Regions from separate parts of the Nocardioides albertanoniae genome, predicted to be linked through region 2. Evidence: riboswitches for the same ligand, from Rfam matches in the RefSeq annotation. Region 2 holds a riboswitch; the other holds the start of a gene.
What was found. Region 2 has a riboswitch for cyclic di-AMP ahead of FB381_RS17810 (C40 family peptidase). Riboswitches for the same ligand answer to the same signal wherever they lie in the genome.
Positions count from the first base shown of each region.

Region 1: it holds a riboswitch for cyclic di-AMP, as region 2 does, so the genes downstream of both, FB381_RS15815 (C40 family peptidase) here and FB381_RS17810 (C40 family peptidase) in region 2, are expected to answer to the same signal.

Region 1 covers NZ_VFOV01000001.1:3,288,580-3,296,866, reverse strand. Annotated here, with positions in the region: gene FB381_RS15830 (APC family permease) at 1-1,450, opposite strand, end outside; gene FB381_RS15825 (NYN domain-containing protein) at 1,534-2,820, opposite strand; gene FB381_RS15820 (hypothetical protein) at 2,944-3,234, shown strand; cyclic di-AMP (ydaO/yuaA leader) riboswitch at 3,343-3,543, shown strand; gene FB381_RS15815 (C40 family peptidase) at 3,559-4,545, shown strand; gene FB381_RS15810 (gluzincin family metallopeptidase) at 4,583-5,785, shown strand; gene FB381_RS15805 (M48 family metallopeptidase) at 5,782-7,026, shown strand; gene FB381_RS15800 (AMP-dependent synthetase/ligase) at 7,139-8,287, opposite strand, start outside.
Region 2 covers NZ_VFOV01000001.1:3,710,415-3,718,701, reverse strand. Annotated here, with positions in the region: gene FB381_RS17835 (YciI family protein) at 1-295, opposite strand, end outside; gene ku (non-homologous end joining protein Ku) at 406-1,263, opposite strand; gene ligD (non-homologous end-joining DNA ligase) at 1,385-2,365, shown strand; gene ligD (non-homologous end-joining DNA ligase) at 2,365-3,282, shown strand; gene FB381_RS17815 (response regulator transcription factor) at 3,297-3,977, shown strand; cyclic di-AMP (ydaO/yuaA leader) riboswitch at 4,194-4,359, shown strand; gene FB381_RS17810 (C40 family peptidase) at 4,362-5,165, shown strand; gene prfB (peptide chain release factor 2) at 5,347-6,465, shown strand; gene FB381_RS17800 (alpha/beta fold hydrolase) at 6,561-7,328, shown strand; gene FB381_RS17795 (hypothetical protein) at 7,461-8,078, opposite strand; gene ftsE (cell division ATP-binding protein FtsE) at 8,266-8,287, shown strand, end outside.

The sequences.
Region 1 (8,287 bases), 420 kb from region 2:
TCAGGATCGGGATCGTGTTGAGCACGGCCAACGTCTGCCAGTCGCCGCCCACCGCCACCAGGACGACCAGCGCCAGCACCAGGTTGACGAGCAGGATCAGCCAGAAGGAGTCGGTGGTGCGTCCGGGGAGACGGGACGCCCGCTGCTCGTGCAGCCCGCTGGGGACATACCTCTCCGCGCTGAGCGTGTAGACCTCGCGGCTCAGCGCATAGGTGAACACGATGCCCGAGCCGATGGGGGCGATGATCGCGGCGATCCGGACCAGCAGGACCAGCCAGTCCAGCGGCGCGCCGAGCAGCGTGGCCTCGTCGGTCAGGAGTGCGTACGAGGTGCCGTGCTCGGCGCCGGAGGCGGCCATGTGCTCGGCGTAGACCAGCTGGAGCGCGGAGTAGAGCAGGAACGAGCCGACGACCGTGCCGTACACCGCCCAGCGCACTCGTCTGGCCACGTCGCGACGGCCTCCGCGGATCTCGCCGGTCACGTCCAACGGCGCCTGGAAACCGATGTAGGCGTAGATCACGCCGCTGGTGATCAGTGCGCTCAGCACGCCGGTCGACGTCGGCCCGGGCGCCGGTCCCGAGTCGGAGAGCGGGGCGGGGGCCGCGAACGCCAGGCACGCCACGAGGACCACCGGGATGGCGATCTTGACCAGGGTCAGGGCGGCGTTCGTCCGCAGGACGAGCCGCCTGGGCAGCAGGACGAAGGCGATGATCGCGGTGGTCACCGCCACCGCCAGCACGGAGCCGATCCGGGTGAGCCCGCCCTCGCCGGCCAGCGACGGGACGATCTCGGCCAGCCGGTCGACCGCGGCCGCGGCCTGAGCGGCGGGGTTGATGGCGTACGAGATCCACAGCGACGCCGCGAGGATGATCACCACCAGGGGCCCGAAGGCGTCGTGCGGGTGGAACAGGAGCCCGCCCGTGCGCTGCGAGATGAGCCCGAACTCGACCATCACGACCGCGATGGTGAGCATGAGTACGCCGCCGGCGGCCCAGCCGAGGAAGGCGGCACCGCCCAGGCTCTCGTGGAGACCGGGCACCGCCAGCAGCCAGCCGGAGCCGACGACGCCACCCGCGGCCAGACCGACGACCTCGACCAGGCTGAGCTTGTCGCCGTCCTCCGCCGGTCGCTCGTCCCTCTCGGGCTCGGTGGGGACGCTCGCGACGGGAGGGACGGCGGTCTCCTCGGGCGCGGTCTCCTCGGTCTCCTCGGGCGCTGTCGGTGCGGCCGGCTGGGTGGCGGGTGCCGGAACCTGAGCACGCCGCATCGCCTCGAACGCGAGCGCGGTCATCAGGCCTCCGACGGCCGCGACCCAGAAGCTCGACTCGCCGAGCAGGTCACCGAAGCTCGGCGACTTGAGAGCGTTGAGCTGGACGCTGCCGTAGATGGACATCACGAATCCCGCGGCGCACAGGAGCAACCTGGCGATCGCGTTGAGTGTGTGCCGCACGTGCTGGTTCTCCCACTCCCGACGACTCGAACGTCCGGAGAACCTATCGAATCAGGTCGGTGCGGCGCAGGAAGCCGGCTGGATCAGCCCAGCAGGGGAGAGAGGGAGGAGAGCGGCACCGTGCGGGCGCCGGCGCGGCGTACGTCCTTGACGATCTCGGCGTCGTCGGTGGCCACCAGGATGACGCGGCCCGACGGCTCGGCGTCGACGAGGTCGCGGATGACGTCGTCGGCGATGACGCCCTCGGGGGAGAAGAGCACCTTGACGCCGCGAGGGGGCACCGCGGTGGGGCGTACGGAGGCCGAGTGGGCGTCGAAGACGACCGTCGTCTCGGCGCCGGTGCGGGCGACGATCGGGGCGACCCCGCGCAGCAGCCGCAGCCGCTGGGCGTCGAGCGCCGAGTCGGGCCACAGCGCCTTGGAGACGTTGTAGCCGTCGACGATCAGCCGCACCCGTGGCATCGCCAGGAACTGCTCGAGGTGAGCACTGCTGGTGACTCCGGCCCCGGCCGCGGCATCGGCGGAGGCGAGCTCGGCCTCGACGCGTTCGCCCGGGGTGCCCGTCACGGGTGGCAGCGCCAGCTCGCGGCGCAGGCCACCGGCGGCGTCGAGCAGCGTGTCGAGCAGGAAGCGGGCGCGCAGCGAGACGTCGTCACGCTCGGCCTTGGACGTACGCCGCTCGGCGGCCGCCTCGCGCTCGAGCTTGTCGATCTGGCTGCGCTGATGGCGCAGCTGACGATCGCGCGCGGCGATCTCCTCCTCGGCGCGGGCGAGCGCGTCGCGGGCCTCGGCCAGGGCGTCCTCGAGCCCCGTGCCGGCCTCGCGCGCGGACGCGCGGGCCTCGCCGAGCTTGCGTCGCAGGGTGGTGTTGTCGGCCTTGAGCTCGTCGAGGCGCGCCTTGCGGTCGGCGCGCACCTCGCGCACCTCGTCCTCGGCCGCTGCGAGCTTGCCGCGCAGCCGGGCGACCTCGGCGTCGACGGCCGGCACCGCGGCGGCCTCGAGGCGGTCCAGCGCCTCCTTGAGCGCCACCTCCCAACCGTCGGGACGCACCAGCCAGGCGACGGCAGCCGCCTCGGTCGGGTCCTCGGGCAGCACGATGTCGGTGCCGCTCTCCCCGGTCTCCTCGCTCTTCGCGGGCGCGAGGTAGGACGAGCGCAGCTGGGTGGCCACCGACGCGCGCACCTCGTCGTCGCTCCCGAGCACCGAGGCGATCATCGCGCCACCGGCCTTGGCGCGGCGGGCGGGAGCGAAGTCGGCGATCCGCTTGAGCGCGGGCGGGAGGCGTACGACATCGGGGAGCACGCCGGCAGCGAGCGCGACGATGCGCCCCCGGACGGCGTCGGGGAGCGTCGCGTACGCGGAGACCTCCATGCCTCAAGTGTAGGGACCCGGAGCGCGATCCCCGCCTTGAATACCGCCGTGCGATGGTGCTGACACGCCGGAGGCGGACGAGCGGAAGCAAAATTGTCGGTGGTCGGTGAGACCGTCACAGACATGACGACGAGAATCGACTGTGACACCTGCCTCGTGCGGGGACTGGCGTGCCACGACTGCGTGGTCACCGTGCTCCTGGGCCCGCCCCCGGAGCTGACCATCGAAGACGAGGAGCGCCGTGCGCTCGACGTCTTGGCGGGTGGCGGGCTGGTTCCGCCGCTGAGGATGGTCGAGGCGACTGGCGCGGTCCCGGTCTGCGACGACCACCCCGGTTCGGCGACCGACTCGCCCGACTCGACGATCGGCCCGGCGACCGACTCCGGGCACGGCGACGGCCTCGCCTTCGGGTAACCAGACTTGTAGCCCAACTTTTGGGCGTGGGTGGTTGGCAGTTGGGGGATCGCGTCGGTTAGTGTTCGCGAGAACCTGACATTCGTGGAAGTGGGTCAACCGGCTCACGCGGGTGTCGCGCTTAATCCCAGGCCTGCTTCGGCGGGTCGGGGAGCCGGGGAACCACACCGGTCGCACGCCACAACGGGTGCGGTCACTGGGGTGAATCCGCCGCAAGAGCGATCTGGTCGATCCAGGTCGGGGAGCGGTGGTAGGGCAGGTCGTGCCCGAACCCGTCAGCTCACCCGGTAGGCGTCAACGACTACACAAGGAGACCGTCCGCTCGTGACACGCGACCGGAAGCGACTCATTGCCGGAGCAGCCGGCATCGCCGCCATCGGAGTCGCCGGGATCATCCCCGGTGCGACCCCCGCCCAGGCAGACCCGGACATCGACGACGTTCGCAAGAAGGTCGACAAGCTCTACACGCAGGCCGAGGCTGCCAACGAGGACTACAGCAACGCCAAGCTGCGTCTGCAGGACCTCAAGGGCCAGCTCAAGGACCTCAGCGCCGACGAGAAGCGTCAGAGCAAGGACCTGGACAAGATCCGGGCCGAGCTCCGCGACTCGGTGCTGCGCCAGTTCGAGGGATCCGACGTCTCTGCCGTCGGCCAGGTGATCACCTCCAAGGACCCGCAGCAGTTCCTCGCCGGTCTCTCGACCGTCTCGTCCTACAACACGCTTCAGGCCGATCTGCTGGCTCGCTACAACACCGAGGCCAAGGCCCTCCAGGTGCGCCGTGAGGCGACCGAGGAGCGCGAGGCCGAGATGGCCAAGGTCAAGACGACCATGGAGCAGAAGAAGAGCGAGATCGACAAGAAGTACGAGGCGGCCCAGTCCGAGCTCGACGAGCTCGAGGCCGACGAGCTCGAGGAGTTCCAGTCCTCGGACACCAGCATCCCGGGCAACCTGCCGCCGCCCTCGGGCCGCGCCAAGGCTGCGGTCGACTACGCGCTCGCCCAGGTCGGTGACGCCTACGTCTACGGCGCCACCGGCACCGAGTCGTGGGACTGCTCCGGTCTCACCATGGGCGCATGGGGCCAGGCCGGCGTCTCGCTGCCGCACTCCTCCTCGGCGCAGTACAGCAGCGGGCCCCAGGTCTCGCGCGACCAGCTCGCCCCCGGCGACCTGGTCTTCTACTACAGCCCGATCAGCCACGTCGGCATGTACATCGGCAACGGCCAGATCGTGCACGCCTCCAACCCGAGCACGGGTGTGAAGGTCTCGCCGATCGACGAGATGCCCTACACGGGCGCCGTCCGCCCCGGCTGAGTTGACGCAAGACCCCGAAGAGGCCGATCGTTCGCAGATGCGAACGGTCGGCCATCTTCTATCCCGTCCCGTCGCGATCGGCACCGCGCTCGTGCTGGTGATGCTGATCGCCGGGTTCGTCGGCTGGCGGCTGACCGGGGGAGGCGAGTACGTCGCCCCGACCCCGAGCGCCGCGCCGACGGTGCGCGCCGACACCGTGGCGGGCCGAGACTCCCTGGAGGAGCTGGTCGCCGGCGTACGCGACGGGGCGAAGCCCGAGGGCAAGGGCGCGGCCGCGGTGGCGACCCGCAACGCTGACGCGATCGGCATCGAGGGCCTGAGCGCGAGGTATGTCGCCGAGTCCGGAAACGTCGACGAGGACGGCTCGTGGACGGCCGACGTCGACATGTCGTGGCGCGCCCCTGGTGACCCGACCCTGAGCGAGGAGCTGAAGGTCGGCTTCGACGGCGACGGGGAGATCACCGGCTTCTCCGCCGATGAAGGCACCCGGATGCCGCTGTGGCTCAGTGGCCCGGTCGAGGTGCGCCGCACCGGCTCCACGCTCGTGGTCGTCCAGGCCTCCGCGGAGCAGGCCGACCGCTACGCCGAGCTGGCGGCCTCGGCGGTGAAGCAGGTGCGCACAGTGATCGGCTGGGACCGACCGCGCCTGGTGCTCGAGGTGCCCGCGTCGGGGCTCGACAGCGCTCTCGGGGCCCAACCGAGCACCTACTCGTCGGTGGCCGCGGTGACGGCGACCGTCGACGGGTCCAGCACAGCGGGCTCGCCCCTGCACGTATGGGTCAACCAGGACGTCATCGGCGACCTCGACTCGCCCGGCGCCCAGGTGGTGATCACCCACGAGGCCGTGCATGCGGCCACCGCCGCACCCACCAACCCCCACCGGCCGATGTGGTTGGTCGAGGGCTACGCCGACTACGTCGCCCTGCGCGACACCACGCTGCCGCTGAGCAAGACCGCCGGCCAGATCCTCGCGCAGGTGCGTGAGGACGGCCCCCCGAAGCACCTGCCCGGCAAGGCCGAGTTCAACACCCGCTCGGAGCACTTCGGCGCCGAGTACGAGGCAGCCTGGCTGGCCTGCGTGGTGCTCGCCGAGGCTGGCGGGCAGGAGGCGCTGGTCGATCTCTACGAGCAGACGGGGCGTGGCGTACCGCTGGAGAGGGCGCTGCGGGCGAGCTTCGGGTTCGGCGTCGACGAGCTGACCGCCCGCTGGCGGACCCATCTGTCAGACTCTGCACGGTGACCGGGGCGCAGGTGAGTTCGAGGCGAGCGTCCTGGGCGGTCCTCATCGTCGGGGCGGTCGCCTTCGTGGCGCTGGCCTGGTGGTTGATCCCCTGGCATCCCTACCCTGGCGGAGTCCTCGTTCTGCCCGACGAGCGCGACGTGTTCGCGCCGCGCGAGCTGGAGCGGATGCTGGCCTTCTCCAGCACCGCTCGCTGGGTCAGCCGTGCCGGGCTCGTCGTCTCGCTGGTCGTCGCCGGGGTGCTCGGGTTCACCTCGCTCGGCCGACGTCTGGTCGCCAGGCTCCGTGGCCCCTGGCTGCTGCGCGTGGTGCTCGCGGTCGCCGGGGTCACCCTCGTCGGGTGGGTCCTCACGTTGCCGTTCTCGGTGGTCTCCCACCACCTGCGCCTGCGCTACGGGCTCTCGAGGCAGTCGTGGGGGTCGTGGGTGGGCGACTCGCTGCTGAACCAGGCGGTCGGCATCGTGATCACCTCGATCGCGCTGGTCGCGCTCTTCGGCTGCATCCGCCTGGGCCGCCGCTGGTGGCCGGTCGTCGCCGGGGGACTGGTCGCGCTCCTGGTCGTGGTCGGTTCCTTCGTCTACCCGGTGCTCATCGAGCCGCTGTTCAACGACTTCGAACCGCTGCCTCGCGGTGAGCTCCGCTCCGAGGTGATGGCGATCGCCGATCGCGAAGGGGTCGACCTCGACGACGTCCTGGTGGTCGACGCCTCGCGGCGCACCACCTCGCTCAACGCCTACGTCACCGGCTTCGGCTCGACCCGCCGGGTCGTCCTCTACGACAACCTCGTCGACTCCCAGCGCGACGCCGCCGCGCACGGCGCGGTGATCTCCGTGGTCGCCCACGAGCTCGCCCACGCCAAGCACGACGACGTGCTGGTCGGCACCGTCACCGGCGCAGCCGGTGCCGTCGCGGCGGTCGGTATGCTGGGGCTGCTGCTCTCCTACCGCCGTCAGGACGAGTACGCCACGCCCGAAGCCATCCCGATGCTCCTGGCCGTCTTCGCGCTGGCGAGCGTGCTGGCGATGCCGGTCGAGAACGGGCTGAGTCGTCAGGTCGAGACCCGCGCCGACGTCGACGCGCTCCGGGCCACCGGCGACCTGGAGTCGTTCGTGCGGCTGCAGCACGATCTCGACGTACGCTCCCTCTCCGACCCGTCACCGCAGGCCTGGTCGCAGTGGTGGTTCGGCTCCCACCCCACCAGCCTGCAGCGCATCGCGATCGCTCATCGCATCCTCGACTGACGCCGAGTCGGCTCGTCCTGACACAGAACCGCGCCGAGTCGGCTCGTTATAACGAGCCGACTCGGCGCGGTTTTCGGTCAGAACGAGCCGACTCGGCATCGTCAGACGAGAGCTACTTTGCGTAGAGCGCGTCGACCTCGTGGCTGAACTCGCGCATCACGACGTTGCGCTTGAGCTTGAGGCTGGGGGTGAGCTGGCCACCCTCCTCGGTCCACGACTCGCTCATGATCACGAACTTGCGGATCGACTCGGCCTTCGAGACGGCCTTGTTGGCGTCGTCGACGGCGCTCTGGATGGCTGCGCGCAGGTCTTCGTCGTCGACGAGGTCTTCGATGTTGGCCGACTTGCCGTTGGCCTCGGCCCAGGTGGGCAGGGCCTCGGGGTCGATGGTGACCAGGGCGCCGATGAACGGCTGGCCGTCGCCGACCACGATGCACTGGTCGACGAGCACGTGGGCTCGCAGGCGGTCCTCGAGCACGGCCGGGGCGACGTTCTTGCCGCCGGCGGTCACCAGGATCTCCTTCTTGCGGCCGGTGATCTTGACGAAGCCCTCGTCGTCGACCTCGCCGAGGTCGCCGGAGTGGAACCAGCCCTCGTCGGTCTTGGCCTCGCTGGTGGCCTTGGGGTTCTGCCAGTACTCCTTGAGCACCTGGCCGCCGCGGAAGAGCAGCTCGCCGTCGTCGGCGACGCGCACCGACGTGCCGGGCAGCGGCCGGCCGACGGTGCCGATCTTGAACGCCTCGGGCAGGTTGACGGTGAGCGCGGCGGTCGTCTCGGTGAGCCCGTAGCCCTCCAGGACGGTGACGCCGATGCCTCGGTAGAAGTGGCCGAGCCGGTCGCCGAGCGGGGCGCCGCCGGAGACGGCGTAGGAGCAGTTGCCGCCGAGCGCGGCCAGCAGCTTGCCGTAGACGAGCTTGGAGAACAGCTTGTGCTTGGCGGCCAGCAGGAACGGGGCCTTGCCGGTCTCGGTCGCCCGGGAGTATTCGATCGCGACCTCGGTCGCGGCGTCGAAGATGCGGCCCTTGCCGTCGGCGACAGCCTTCTGCGAGGCGGTGTTGTAGACCTTCTCGAAGACCCGCGGCACGGCCAGCACGAACGTCGGCTGGAAGGTGCCGAGATCGGCGACGAGGTTCTTGATGTCGGGGGTGTGGCCCAGACGGGTGCGCGACTTGATGCAGCCGATCTGGATGATCCGCGCGAAGACGTGGGCGAGCGGCAGGAACAGCAGCGTGCTGCGGCCCTCGATGCTGAACAGACCGTC
Region 2 (8,287 bases):
ACAGGTCGACGTGGAGCTGGACCATCCGGCGGCCGAGCTCGAGGGCCTCCTCCTCCGAGCGCACCTCGAAGAGCGAGAACCCGCCGGCCACCTCCTTGGCCTCGGCGAACGGCCCGTCGACGTGGGTCACCTCGCCGGCGTTCAGCCGGATCTCCACCGCGGGGCCGAGCCCGTCGGCGTCGAGCAGGATGCCGTCGGCGTACTGCTGCTGGATCTCGGTCTCGACCGCCTCCATCAGTGCTGCCGGCGGCGGCCCAGCGTTCGGGTCCATCTTCACGAACATCATGTAGCGCATCTGCTTCTCCTAGCGGGTCGGCGACGCGTCCGTCGCGCGTCGTCGCCTACGCGTCGAGAAGAGCCTGCCGCTTTCGACACGACCGCACCCAGAGTTTTCGGTACGTGTCGCTAGGACGCCTTCGACTTCTTGGCCTTCTTCTCCTCGGCCTCGTCCGGGCTTCCTTCGTCATCGCTGGGCTCGCCGCGCGACTTCTTCGCCGCCGCGACGGAGCGCTGCAGCGCGGCGAGCAGGTCGACGACCTCGCCGGAGGTCTTGGTGGAAGTGGGCGTGCGCTCCACCTCGCCGCCCTCGATCTTGGCCTTCACCATCGCGTCGACGGCGTCGGCGTAGTCGTCGGAGAACTCCTCGGCGTGGAAGTCGCCGGCCAGGGTCTCGACGAGCATGTTGGCCATCTTGATCTCGGAGTCCTTGATCTCGCCGGCGTCGACGTTGAAGTCGGGCACCCGGATCTCGTCGGGCCACATCATCGTCTGCAGCACGATCACGTCGCCGTTGTCGGTCTCGCGCACCCGCAGGGCGGCGACCGTGGTGCGCTGGCGCAGCGCGACGGTCACCAACGCGACCCGGTCGGCGTCGCGGAGCGCCTGGCGCAGCAGCGCGTAGGGCTTGACCCCGGTGTTCTCCGGCTCGAGGTAGTAGCTCTTCTCGAAGAGCATCGGGTCGATCTGGTCGGCCGGCACGAACTTCTCCACCGCGATCTCGCGCGAGGAGGTCGTGGGCAGGTTGGCGAAGTCGTCGTCGGTGAGCACGACCATCTCGCCGTCCTCGGTCTCGTAGCCCTTCGCGATCTCGGAGTAGGGCACCTCCTCGCCGTCGATCGAACAGATCCGCTGATAGCGGATCCGGCCGCCGTCGGCGACGTGCACCTGCCGGAAGGAGACGTCGTGCGACTCGGTCGCCGAGTAGAGCTTCACAGGCACGCTGACCAGCCCGAACGAGACAGCGCCCTTCCAGATCGCGCGCATGCCGACCCCCTCGTCAGTTGGATGAGTCCACCAAGTATCTGTCGGATCTGGTGATACCGGTACCCCATTCACCCACGTCAGAGCCGCCACGGCCAACCGCGAGATGAAGCAAGATGGGCACATGCCCCCGATGCTGCGTCCCATGCTGGCCACCCCCGGTGACCACCCGCCCCTGGGTGACGCATGGGTCCATGAGGTCAAGTGGGATGGCATCCGGCTCCTCGGCGCGTCCGAGGAAGGACGTACGCAGACCCGACTCGTCACGCGCAACGGCAACGACGCCACCCCCGCCTGGCCCGAGATCGCGACGGGCCCGGAACGCGATGTCGTCGTCGACGGTGAGGTGATCGCGCTCAACGACGCCGGGCTGCCCGACTTCCGGGTGCTGATGGACCGGATGCACAACCGCGACGCCCGCCGCGCGGCGCGGTTCGCGGAGCGGATCCCGGCGACCTACATGGTCTTCGACCTGCTCCGGCTCGACGGACGGCTGCTCGTCGAGGAGCCGTGGGCCGAGCGCCGCAAGATCCTCGAGCGGCTCGTCGAGAGCGGCGACCTGTCCAGCTGGCAGGTGCCGCAGACCTACGACGACGGCCAGATGCTGCACGCGGTGACGCGGGAGCAGGGCCTGGAGGGGATCGTGTCCAAGCGCCGCAGCAGCCGCTACCGGCCGGGGGAGCGCACCAAGGACTGGGTGAAGCTGGCCCACCGCTACCGTGCCTCGCTCGTGGTCGGCGGCTGGCGACCGGAGGTGGGCACCGAGGGAGGCACCGAGCGGCTCGGCGCCCTGCTCGTCGGACAGCCGACACCCGACGGGCTGGTCTACCGCGGGCGGGTCGGCAGCGGCATCGGCGGCAAGCGGGGCCGGCGTCTCGCCGAGCTCCTCCGCGAGACGCCGCGCAGCCCGTTCGCCGGGCCCGACGTCGACCGCGACGGGGGAGTGCCTCCGGAGGATGCCCGCGGCACCCACTGGGTCGAGCCGCTCCTCGTGGTCGAGGTCGAGACCCATGGCAGCGCCGTCGCCGCCGCGACGTACAAGGGCCGGCTGCGGCAGCCGAGCTTCATCGGCATCCGCGACGACATCGAGCCGAAGGATCTGTGATGGTCGAACGAGAAGAGGTACGCGTCGAGGTCGACGGCAGGGTCCTGACCCTGACCAACCTCAGCAAGGTCCTCTACCCGCGCACCGGCATGACCAAGGGCGAGGTGCTCAACTACTACGCCCAGGTCGCGCCGGTGCTCCTCCCGCAGCTCCAGGACCGCGCCGTGACGAGGATCCGCTGGCCGCACGGCATCGGCGACATGTCGTTCTTCGAGAAGAACGCACCCGCGGGCACCCCGAGCTGGGTCCGCACCGTCACCGTCCCGACCACCGGGTCACGTACGGCAGACCACCAAGAAGGCACGCTCACCTTCCCGATCCTCGACAGTCTCGCGGCGCTCACCTGGGCCGCCAACCTCTCCGCGCTGGAGCTGCACGTCCACCAGTGGACGGTCGACGGCGACGGCACCCCGGCAGGTGCCGACCGGATCGTGATCGACCTCGATCCCGGCGAACCGGCCGGCCTCCAGGAGTGCTGCCAGGTCGCGCTGCTGGTGCGCGACGCCCTCGGCGAGCGTGGCCTCGCCGCGACGCCGGTGCTCAGCGGGAGCAAGGGCTTGCACCTCTACGCCGCTCTGCCGGAGCCCGTCGAGCCTGAGGTCGCCACGGCGCTGGCCAAGGAGATCGCCGAGGAGCTGCAGAAGGCCAACCCGACCAAGGTGACCGCGACGATGACGAAAAGCCGCAGGTCAGGGAAGGTATTTCTCGACTGGTCACAGAATTCTGGCTCCAAGACGACGATCTGCCCCTACTCGCTGCGAGGCAAGGAGATCCCGAAGGTCGCGGCACCGATCACCTGGCAGGAGGTCGAGAGCGGAGCCGAAGATCCCCTGGGAATCGAGCAACTGGGACCTAACGATGTGATCACGCGGGTATCAGTTTCAGGGGATCCCTTCACAAGTCCTACAGGCCCCTAACTATTGTTCTCCTCATGTCTAACTCCGTGCTCGTCGTAGAAGACCAAGAGGACATCGCCGCTCCGCTGGTGCGCACGCTGCAGCGTGAGGGCTATGACGTCACCTGGGTCGACTCCGGCAAGAAGGCGTTGGAGCTGCTGGCGCCGCCCTACGAGGCCGAGCTCGTGCTGCTCGACCTCGGCCTTCCCGACATGGACGGGCTGGAGGTCTGCAAGGCCGTGCGCGACAACGGCTACGAGGGCGGCATCATGATCCTCACCGCCCGCGACGCCGAGATCGACCTGGTCGTCGGGCTCGACGCCGGGGCCGACGACTACCTGGCCAAGCCGTTCGCGCTGGCCGTGCTGCAGGCGCGGGTCCGTGCGCTGCTGCGCCGCTCGGGCCCGGTCGAGCCCGGTGACGACGACGATGCCCTGCGCATCGACGTGGCCGCCCACCGGGTCTACGCCGGTGACCGCGAGGTCGCCCTGACCGGCAAGGAGTTCGCGCTCCTGGCCGTCCTGGCCGCCTCCCGCGACAAGGTGGTCTCCCGCGACCGGCTGATGGCCGAGGTGTGGGACGAGAACTGGTACGGCTCGACCAAGACCCTCGACGTCACCGTCGGACGCCTGCGTCAGAAGCTCGAGGCAGCCGGTGTGCTGGAGAAGGTCGTCGCGGTCCGCGGCGTCGGTTTCAGGCTCGAGGCGGCGGAGTAGCCGCAGCCGAAAAGGCGTCAGAACAGGTGTCCAACGCGTGAGATGGCTCACCTGAGAGGGCGAAATCAGGCGTGAGAACGGGCTCTGCGTACGGAATCTGCCTCTGGCGATTGGATCCGGCTTTGGCGGCGTGTCACCTTTGATGAGCCGTGCACGACGCACGACCGGCTCCGGCACACGCCCAATCCTGTCCCTCCGGACGCCGGCCCCAACTACTCAACTCTTACCCTCACACCCAGCAGCACGATGGGACAGGAGCGGGGGACCCAAGTATTACGCGGCTAACTCGGACAGTCGCTTGGGGTGAAGTCATCCACGGATGACCGGGCACCTTTCAGCCCGAACCCGACAGCTCACCTCGTAGGCGTGGGAAGGAACTCACGCATGTCCAAGTCCGTATCTCGTCCTGCCCATCGGGGCGCACCACGTCCGTTCCGGACGCCCAACGTCTCGATCGCCCGGACGATCGCAGGGTCCCTCAACGGCCACGGCAAGCTCGCCGGCCGGGTCACCCTGGCCAGCGGGATCGCCGCTGGCGCCCTCGTAGCGGTGCCCGCGGCCAACGCCGCCCCGGTCACCCATGAGTCGACCGTCGCGTCGGCCACCGTCGTCGAGGCTCCGGTCATGGAGCCCACCGCCACCCCGGCTGCGATGGTGACCGACATCAAGCAGCTCGACCGCGCGGTCGACGAGCAGCAGCGCAAGGCGGAGGCGGCCCGCAAGGCCGCCGAGGCCAAGCGCCAGGCAGCCATCGCGGCCAAGAAGGCCGCGGAGGAGAAGAAGAAGGAAGAGGCCGCGGCCAAGGCGTACGCCGAGAGCCAGTCCGGCAAGATCGAGAAGGCCATCAGCGTCGCCTCGGAGCAGATCGGTGACCCCTACGTCTGGGGCGCCACCGGTCCGGACTCGTTCGACTGCTCGGGTCTGACGCAGTACGCCTACGGTGCCGCCGGCATCGAGCTGCCGCGGGTCTCGGGGGCGCAGGCAGGTTCGCTGCCGACCATCCCGAACGACCAGGTCAAGCGCGGCGACCTGATCTTCTTCGGTGACCCCGTCTACCACGTCGGCATCTTCCTGCGCTGGGAGAACGGCCAAGCGATCATGCTGCACGCCCCGAAGCCGGGCGCCCAGGTTCGCGAAGAGCCTGCGTGGGACGGCTGGTTCGCCGGCTCGGTCCACCAGGCCGCCTGATCGGCCTGACCCCTCTGGATCCGTTCGTGGGTTCCAACTGAAAATCCCCCTGGTGCTCGACCTCCGGCTCTGAGCCGGAGGTCGAGCGCATTTCCGGGAGTGCAGTCCGCGAGTGCAGTCCGGGAGCGCCGTTGTCACCGCGAATCGGGTGCGGCACCACGGGACGGGTAGCCTTGCAGTCGTGGCAGGCCCCGAATTCGACACCGAGATCAAGCAGCTCCAGGCAACGATGCAGACCATCGGCCAGGTGCTGGACCTGGACGCGATGCGCAAGGAGATCGCCGACCTCGGCGACCAGGTCGCCGCGCCCGACCTCTGGGACGACCAGGACAACGCCACCCGCGTCACCGGCCGCCTCTCCCTGCTGCAGGGTGAGCTCAACAAGTTCACCGAGCTCGACACCCGCATCGGCGACCTCGAGCTGATGGTCGAGATGGCGCAGGAGGAGGGCGACGCCGACACGCTGGCCGAGTCCGAGGCCGAGCTCGGCCGGATCAAGAAGGCCGTCGAGAGCCTGGAGATCCGCACGCTGCTCTCGGGGGAGTACGACGCCCGCGAGGCTCTGGTCACGATCCGCTCCGGCGCCGGTGGCGTCGACGCCGCCGACTTCGCCGAGATGCTGATGCGGATGTACGTCCGCTGGGCCGAGCGCAACAAGTACCCGGTCGAGGTCTTCGACACCTCCTACGCCGAGGAGGCCGGACTGAAGTCCGCCACCTTCGCGGTCCACGCTCCATACGCCTACGGCACCCTGTCCGTCGAGGCCGGCACCCACCGCCTGGTGCGGATCAGCCCCTTCGACAACCAGGGCCGCCGCCAGACCTCCTTCGCCGCCGTCGAGGTCGTGCCCGTGCTGGAGCAGACCGACGAGATCGACCTCGACGAGAACGACATCAAGGTCGACGTCTACCGCTCCTCGGGCCCCGGTGGCCAGTCGGTCAACACCACCGACTCGGCGGTGCGCCTGACCCACATCCCGACCGGCACGGTCGTGTCCTGCCAGAACGAGAAGTCGCAGCTGCAGAACAAGGCCGCCGCGATGATCGTGCTCAAGGCCAAGCTGCTCGCGCTGAAGAAGGCCGAGGAGGAGGCGCAGCTCAAGGAGCTCAAGGGCGACGTCGCCGCATCCTGGGGCGACCAGATGCGCAACTACGTGCTCAACCCCTACCAGATCGTCAAGGACCTGCGTACGACCCATGAGGTCGGCAACCCGCAGGCGGTCTTCGACGGCGACATCGACGGGTTCTTGGAGGCCGGCATCCGCTGGCGCCGGGGCGCGGAGAAGGCCGAGCAGAACTGACCTACGCCGTCGCCCGGATCTTGAAGTGAGACTGTTTCGAGATTGGGTGGTGGCGGTGCTTTGAGCCGCGCCCGCGCGGGCTCACACTGCTGAACGTGACGATTGAACTGATGCCGGTGCCCACGCGCACCAGGCTGCCGCTGCCGGGCCGAGGGGCGACGTACGTCTATGACGTGCACGGCCCTGAGCACGGAGTCCCGATGGTCCTGCTGCACGAGCTCGGGGGCACCGCGAAGCGGTGGCGGAGCGTCATACCCAGACTTGCCGCGGCTCACCGCACCTACGCCTTCGACCTGCGCGGCCACGGCGAGACGGACTGGGCCTCGGAATACTCCCTCCGGCTCATCGCCGACGACATCATCGTCGCGATGGACGAGCTCGGCATCTCCGGTGCGGTCCTCGTCGGCCACTCCGCCGGGAGCGTCGTCGCGCTGCTGGTGGCCATGCACCGGCCCGATCTGGTCGCCGGCCTGGTCATCGAGGACGGTGCGCCGCCGTCGTCCGAGCGTGATCGCAAGCGGCCCGGGCGTCTGGGCAAGCCGGTCGCCCACGACTGGGAGTGCGTCGCGGCGCTGATGGTCGAGGCCACGATCCGCGACGAGTGGATGTGGGAGCAGCTCAGCGTGCTGCCGATGCCGACCCTGGTGGTCGCGGGCGGCGGCAACAGCCATATCCCTCGGGCCGAGCTCGAGGACGTCGCCCGGCGGATCCCGATCTCCGACCTGGTCTGCTTCGACGTCGGTCACTTCGTGCACCGCAACCAGCCCGCCGAGTTCGCCGAGACCGTCTTGTCGTGGATCGCGTCGCGGGTGGGATCCCCATCCCTAAGGACCCCACCCGCTCGCCGACAGGAACTGCTCTGACTCAGTGTCCGCGGCGTCGCGCGTCGCCCGGTGAGGTGCCTACCCGACCCGAGCGACTAAGTCGATTAAAGCACTAGACTTTAAGGAAGTGCAAACGGCTCGCCGTGGCGGGCCCGCATTCGGGGCGTCGTCTCAGGCCGAGGCCGCGTCGGCAGTGACCAGGCACCAGCGGGACGCGCGCTTCTGAAGGCTCGCGGCCGACTCGCCGGCCTTGCCTGTGAGCTCGCAGGAGAGCCAGGCGTCGCCGAAGAGGCCGCGGAACATCGCCTTCGGCTGCTTCTTCGAGTCGGTGCAGGTCAGAGCGACCGACGGCTTGCCATAGGCGGGCTTCGCCGCGGCCTTGCAGCCCTTCGGCACGCTCTTGGTCATCTGAGTGGCCCAGTCCTTGGTGACCGGCGGTGCGAAGACCCAGGCGCGGGCGGAGGTGGCCGAGTCCTTCGGGCCGGTCCAGATGCACCCGTACTCCTGGGCGACGTCACTGACGTCGCCGGAGATGGTGGTCTGGTCGCCGTCGTTGTAGGCCTTCTTCTCGGACGCGGCGCCGCCGAGGGCATCGCTCACGTCTGCCTTCGCGACGCGGTCGCAGAACGCGCCACGGCGTACGTGCATGGTGGTGGTGTCAGCGGTGCTGAGGTCGCCCTTCACCTCGGTGGTCTTCGGCTTGTCGTCTTTCAGGGTGAGCACGCCGATCCCGACCGCGATCGCGGTCAGGATGACTGCACCTATCAGTATCCGGCCTACAGAACCCACCTGGTCAGAGTACAGGGGCAGGTATCTCATCGCCGAAGTCGCGAGCCGTCCGTACGGGCGTCGGGAGGGTCGATCTGGGAGTCTGCAGGTCCGGTGGAGGCCCTGCTGAGCGCCGGCGGAGGGCCGGTGGTGGTCCGGTGGCGGTCCCGGCTCGGTGGTTGACCACGGTTGCACTACCCTCGGTCCGGTGATCCGCTTCGAGAAGGTCA